DNA from 2 places in the Fulvimarina thalattae genome. Region 2 is predicted to be linked to the other one. Evidence: predicted binding sites of a transcription regulator. Region 2 holds the regulator's gene; the other holds the start of a gene.
What was found. Region 2 encodes PhoB, which activates phosphate uptake and scavenging genes when phosphate is short. Its sites were predicted from a motif close to TGTCATNNANCTGTCAT; they were not measured.
Positions count from the first base shown of each region.

Region 1: ABRA89_RS11995 (YdcH family protein) is a predicted target of PhoB. The motif match lies at 1,794-1,810, and genes of this name have one in related genera.

Region 1 covers NZ_JBEHWS010000008.1:42,121-45,524, forward strand. The annotation lists gene ABRA89_RS11980 (5-(carboxyamino)imidazole ribonucleotide synthase) at 1-994, opposite strand, end outside; gene purE (5-(carboxyamino)imidazole ribonucleotide mutase) at 931-1,443, opposite strand; gene ABRA89_RS11990 (YdcH family protein) at 1,440-1,643, opposite strand; gene ABRA89_RS11995 (YdcH family protein) at 1,874-2,050, shown strand; gene ABRA89_RS12000 (sulfite exporter TauE/SafE family protein) at 2,171-2,929, opposite strand; gene ABRA89_RS12005 (P-loop nucleotide/nucleoside kinase family protein) at 3,189-3,404, shown strand, end outside.
Region 2 covers NZ_JBEHWS010000015.1:77,729-81,132, reverse strand. The annotation lists gene thiD (bifunctional hydroxymethylpyrimidine kinase/phosphomethylpyrimidine kinase) at 1-408, shown strand, start outside; gene ABRA89_RS16765 (dihydrodipicolinate synthase family protein) at 427-1,320, opposite strand; gene phoB (phosphate regulon transcriptional regulator PhoB) at 1,476-2,216, opposite strand; gene phoU (phosphate signaling complex protein PhoU) at 2,213-2,950, opposite strand; gene pstB (phosphate ABC transporter ATP-binding protein PstB) at 3,023-3,404, opposite strand, start outside.

The sequences.
Region 1 (3,404 bases), on a different contig from region 2:
CCATCACGCAATCGGAATGGCGCTTCGGATCGCCGAGCGGCAGGCCGGAGATCGCCCGGATGTGTTGCTCGAATTGCGAGATTGCGCAGGCAGCTTCGGTCCAATGCCCGGAGTTATGAACCCGCGGCGCAAGCTCGTTGACGAGAATCGTCTCGTCGTCGCGCACGAAGAATTCCACGCCCACGACACCGACATAGTTCAGCTTTTCGAGAATCTTCCCGCCCGTCTCGACCATCCGCTCCGAAACGAGCGGCGTCACCCGTCCCGGCACTGTCGAGCGCCTGAGGATGCCGAGGCTGTGTTCGTTGTCGGCAGGATCGTAGCAGGCGACGCTGCCATCCTTGCCACGAGCCGCAATCAGCGAGGCTTCGTAGGCGAAGGGTACCTTGCCTTCGAGAATCGATGGCTTGGAGCCGAGGCTCTCATAGGCGTCGGCGACCGGGCCTTCCTTGCGGATGCTCGCCTGTCCCTTGCCGTCATAGCCGAAGCGGCGGGTCTTCAGGATGCAGTCGGTGCCGATGTCGATGAGGGCGTGGCCGAGTTCCTCCACGCTGTCGATCGCACGCCAGGGCGCCGTCTCGATCCCGATGCCATTGAGAAACGCCTTCTCGACCACGCGGTCCTGCGCGACTTCCAGCGCCTCGGGCGGCGGGAAGAGATCGGCCTCGACGATCGCCTGCCGGGCAGGGGCCACGGGCACGTTCTCGAACTCATAGGTTACGACGTCGGAATGGCTTGTCAGTTGGGCGAGGGCGCGCAGGTCGTCATAGGCTGCGACGATCGCCTCGTTCGCCACCTGGAAGGCCGGCGATTCCTTGTTGGGATCGAGAACCAGCGTGCGATATCCAAGCCGTGCTGCGGCCATGGCGAGCATCCGGCCGAGCTGTCCACCGCCGAGAATGCCGATGGTCGATCCGGGGCCAAGAGCGCTCATCGGGCCTGCTCCTCGTCGACAGGGGTTTCTGCGACGCGCTCGCTCTGAGCCTTGCGGTATGCGTCGAGGCGCCTCGCTATGCCTTCGTCGGCCAGCGCCAGCACGCTCGCCGCCATCAGCGCCGCATTCACGGCGCCCGCGCGCCCGATCGCGAGGGTCCCCACGGGCACACCCGCAGGCATCTGAACGATGGAAAGCAAGCTGTCCTGACCCTTCAGCGCCTTCGACTCGATCGGCACACCAAACACCGGAAGCGGCGTCATCGAAGCCGTCATGCCGGGCAGATGCGCCGCACCGCCGGCACCGGCGATCACCACATGGTAGCCGTTCGCCTTGGCGTTGTTCGCAAAGTCGTAGAGCCGGTCCGGCGTGCGGTGAGCCGAGACGATCTTCGCCTCGTATCCAATCTCAAGCTCGGTCAGCGTATCGGCGGCGTTCTTCATGATCGGCCAGTCGGACTGGCTGCCCATGATGATGGCGACGCGGGGCATGGTGGTCTCGTCGGTCACGCGATGATGTCCGGAATGATCTGGTCTTCGAGTTCCTGCAGGCGGTCCTTGATCAGGAGCTTCTTCTTCTTCATGCGCTGAATCCGCAGCTTGTCGCAGCCATGAGCTTCCATGGCCTCGATCGCGGCATCGAAATCGGCATGCTCCTGGCGAAGCTTTGCGGTCTGCAGCCGCAGCAAAGCCTGTTCCTGGTCCGCCATCGCATCCTCTTTTCGTCTTTCGGCGCAAACGCGAATCGTTCGCGAAAACGTGTTCGCGTCAAATCTGGCGGCTGTTTAGCAAAACACCAACATTCACGATAGCGGGCACGAAACCAAGTTGCTCGAAGCCTTATGGAAAGGTTCGACAGCAAGACAGTTTTGTGACACGCTTTGACTGTTCTGCCCGGATGGGTTCAGGCCCGCCGGGCGCCCAACGGAAGGAGATTCTAATGTCCTTGGAAAACCATATCGCCAAACTTGAACAGCGCCATTCGGCGCTCGACAACGAGTTGGTCGCCGCCATGACGACACAACCCGCGACAAGCGATGCGGAAATCAAGGAAATGAAGCTTAGGAAACTTCAGTTGAAGGATCAGATCGAGCGGCTGCGCGGCAGGGTACAGTAAGACCGCGCAAGGTCCGGGAGGAGCCGGATCACGTTAATTCGAACGAGGAAAGGTCGCGGCAAAGCCCGCGGCCTTTTTCGTTTGGTGCTACGGTTTTCATATGCGCGCCTCGAACCGGCCTTATCCGAGAACGCCACTTACCCCGTCGTAGACCAGCTTCAGCCCCACCGGGATCAGTAGCCCGTAGATGATCCGGTAGAACAGCTGCGGCTCGATCCGCTTGACGAGCCAGACGCCGAAGAGCGTTGCGATCGGCGCGACGGGCAGAAGCATGAGTGAGGTCAGAAGGTTCTCGTGAGAGAATTGGCCGAGCGCGTAATAGGGGATCAGCTTCACCGCGTTCGTCACTGCAAAGAACACGACGGCCGTTCCGGCATAATCCGTCGGGGCGAGACGAAGCGGCACCACATAGACCTGAAAGGGCGGCCCGCCGGCATGAGCGACGAAGCTGCCATAGCCGGCCCCCGCACCCCAGAAAAACGCGCGGCCCCGGTTCTCACGCGCCGGCTCCACGGCATGGCGGGTGCGGAACCACCAGTTGGCGACGAAACCGAGCGACAGAAGCCCGACGACGATGCGGATCACCTCCGGCGGCGCATAGGCCGAGGTGAGATAGCCAACCGCGATCCCGACGACCGAGGCCGGCAGCATCTGGATGAGCACCGATTTTGCGAAGGTGCCGCGCCAGGCGTAAAGCGCGATCAGATCCATCAGGATCATGATCGGCAGAAGAATGCCGGCGGCTGCCACGGGCGAGATGGCGAGCGCCATCAACGGCACGCCGATCAGTGCAAGCGTGCCGCCGAACCCGCCCTTCGACATGCCGACGAGAAAGACCGCCGGAATGGCGGCGCAGTAGAACCAGGGATCGGTGATCATGAATGCCGGCGGGATAAGACGTGTCGGGCGTTCCGCTAGCACCGATCTGCCCTGAGGGCGAGGGCAGGCGTGGGAAACGGCTTTGCCTGAAACCCAGTTGTTGGTTTCGTCGCAATGTCTAAGTCAGCCGACCGGCATTTTTCGAGCTGTGCAATCGGACCACGGCTGTTTCGCTCGAACCCCGAAGCGAATCTTGCTTGCTCCATGTTACAGCCCATTCCCGTAGGTTGAAGTCGGATATGGCAAGGTTCGTTGTGACATGCTGATCGTGTTCGGAGGACTGCCCGGAACCGGCAAATCAACGATAGCTAAGGCATTGGTCGCGAATAACGCATTCGCATATGTTCGCGTCGACGAAATCGAGAACGCACTCGCGCTCAAATCCGAGCCGAAGCGCGAGGTCGGGGCGAAAGGTTACCAAGTCGCCTTCGCGGTCAGCCTGTCCAATTTTCGGCTTGGCAACTGCGTGGTAGCC
Region 2 (3,404 bases):
ACGCCGAACCTGCCGGAAGCGGGGGACCTCCTCGGTCAGGAAACGGCCAATGACATCGCCGGCATGCGACGGCAGGGCGAACTGCTCCTCGCACTCGGCTGCACGGCGGTGATGATGAAGGGCGGGCACCTGCCGGGTGACCACGAGGCGACCGATCTTTTGGTCACGCGTGACGAGACGTTCGAATTGCGTGCACCGCGAACCGAGACGAAGAACACGCATGGCACCGGCTGCACCCTTTCCTCGGCTCTCGCGACGGGCCTCGGCTTCGGGCTCACGCCGATCGAGGCCGCGCGGCGAGCGAAAGCCTATATCGGCGCGGCGATCGCCGAGGCGGACACGCTTTCAGTGGGCGGGGGCAACGGTCCGGTGCATCATTTCCACGGCAGCAGGCATGGCGCGGCATAACGCATTGCCATCAAGACGTCAGGCTGGAAGCGCTTCCAGCGCCTTTTCGATACGGCGCCGCTCGGGAAAACCGAGCGGCAGCAGCGGACGTGGCAGATCGGCCTCGCCCAATCCGAGAATATCGAGCAGCACATACATCACCCTCAAGCTGCCATAGGCCTTGAAGACATCCCAAAGCGGCGCGCAGGCCGCGTCGAGCCGGCGTGCTTGCTCGGTTTGTCCGGAGCGGGCAGCCGCAGCGAGACGCACCGCCAGGTCCGGCATCGTGCCTCCAATGACGCTGTAGAAGGCATCGGCGTCTGCGAGAAAGGCCGGGACGATCGTCCAGTCCGCGCTGTAGCCGATCGAAAGCCCAGTTCGCGACCGCAACGCGGCAATCTCGCCATCGAAATCACCGTCAACGGCGGGCGGGCGCTTCACAGCAACAATCCGATCGACCTTGGAAAGCCGTTTCACGAGATCGTTGCTGAAAGAAAAATGCGTTGTACTCGGATTATCGTAGATACAGAGATCGAGCCCCGTCGAACCGGCCACCGTACGATAGTGCTGATAAGCCTCCTCTTCCGTCAGCGGCGTATAGGAGACCGGCGCCATCAGCAGTGCATCCGCGCCTACCGCTTCGGCGTCGCGGGAGAGTGCCTGCGCTTCGTCGGTTCTGAGCGCACCGACCCCGACGATCACCGGAAGGCGGCCCCCAACGCATTCGACAGCCGCATCGACGGCGCGCTTGCGCTCTGCGCGCGAGAGATAGGCATAGGTGCCGGTGCTGCCGAGGAGCCCGATCGAGTCCGCGCCGGACGCGCAGATCCGTTCCAGAAGCCGGCCGAGGAGTTCCGTATCGACGCGCCCCTCACCGTCAGCAGGGGTGATCGGAAAGGCGGACAGCCCGTGAAAAGGTGAGGAAGCAGTCATCCTGCGAACTCCATCGAAGAACAGCGAGCGCAGCGCCCGCGCCGACCCTGTTCTCCGGACTTACCACGGCGCAATATCAGCCAGGCATGACGTTTCGCGATCGGCCGATGAACTTCGGTGATACGCTTTCAGCAGGAAGCGAAAGCGAAGGCGCCCTACCCTGCCGCTTCCTTCAGCTTCGAACGAGACGGCGCTGTCTTGCCAGCGAGAAACTGCTCGTCGAGCGCATAGCCGGCGCCGCGTACCGTGCGGATCGGATCGCGGTCTCGCACCCGGTTGATCGCCTTGCGCAGCCGGCCGACATGAACGTCCACCGTCCGCTCATCGACATAGATGTCTCGGCCCCAGACGCCGTCGAGCAGCTGTTCGCGGGTAAAGACGCGACCGGGCGCCTGCATGAAGAATTCGAGCAGCTTGAATTCCGTTGGTCCGAGCTTCAGCTCGCGTCCCGAGCGCCGTACGCGGTGGGCGGAGCGATCGAGTTCGAGATCACCGGCCGTAAGCAGGCTCGCAATCTTTTCAGGACTCGTGCGACGAAGCATCGCCTTCACGCGGGCCGTGAATTCACGCATCGAAAACGGCTTCACCACATAGTCGTCAGCACCGACCGAAAGCCCCTGAACCCGCTCGCTTTCCTCGCCACGGGCCGTCAGCATGATGACAGGCAGCTGGGCCGTGTCGGGGCGCTGGCGCACCCGGCGGCAGATTTCGACGCCCGACAGGCCCGGCAGCATCCAGTCGAGAACCAGAAGGTCTGGCGTGTCCTCCTTGAGCCGCAGATCGGCCTCGTCGCCGCGGGCGATCACCTCTACTTCGTAGCCCTCGGCTTCAAGATTGTAGCGGAGGAGCACACCGAGGGCCTCCTCGTCCTCCACCACGGTCACACGAAGGCTCATCCCGTAGCACCTTCCACGGCTTCCTCGACGCTCTTCTGAGTGACGGTCGCGGACCGATCACCCTTAGGCCGATCCGGCTTCATCTCTTCACCCGTGCGGATATAGTAGATCGTCTCGGCAATGTTCGTCGCGTGGTCGCCGATGCGCTCGATGTTCTTTGCGCTGAACAGAAGATGCGTGCAGGACGTGATGTTGCGCGGATCCTCCATCATATAGGTGAGGAGTTCGCGGAAGATCGAGGTGTAGACCGCGTCGATCTCTTCGTCCTTGTCGCGCACGGCAATCGCCCGCTCGTGATCGCGTTCGCCATAGGCGTCGAGCACGTCCTTCAGCTGGTCGACCGCGAGTTCCGACAGATGCTCTATGCCGCGTACCAGCTGGCTCGGCTGGGCGTGGTGATGGACCGCGAGAACGCGCTTGGCGATGTTCTTGGCAAGATCGCCGATGCGTTCGAGATCGTTCGAGATGCGGATCGCACCGACGATCTCGCGCAGATCGATCGCCATGGGCTGGCGCTTGGCGATGGTCATGATTGCCTTTTCGTCGACCTCGCGCTGGGCCGAATCCAGCATGACGTCGTCGGCGATCACCGACTGTGCAAGCCCCGCATCGCCGCGAACGAGGGCGGTCACCGCCTGTTCCAGCATGCGCTCGGCTTGACCGCCCATCTCGGAGATGCGGCGAACGATGTATTTCAGTTCGTCTTCATAGGACGACACGATATGCGAAGCCATGAAGGCCTCCCTGAATGGTTTGGACGTCTGCCGCGGCCTTGCCGGGTGTTCGGCCGGCCGCTTGCTCCAGAATCAGCCGAAACGGCCGGTGATGTAGTCCTGCGTGCGCTTGTCCTCGGGATTCGAGAACATCTTCTCGGTGTCATCCACCTCCGCCAGATCGCCGAGATGGAACATCGCCGTCACCTGACTGACGCGGGCGGCCTGCTGCATCGAGTGGGTGACGATGACGATGGTATAGTTCTGCTTGAGCTCGTCGATCAGTTCCTCGACCGTCGCCGTCGCAATGGGGTCGAGCGCCGAGCAGGGCTCGTCCATGAGGATGACCTCCGGCTCGACGGCGATCGCACGGGCGATGCAGAGGCGCTGCTGCTGACCGCCGGAAAGGCCCGTGCCGGGCTCATCGAGACGATCCTTCACCTCCTTGTAGAGGCCGGCGCGCTTGAGGCTCGTA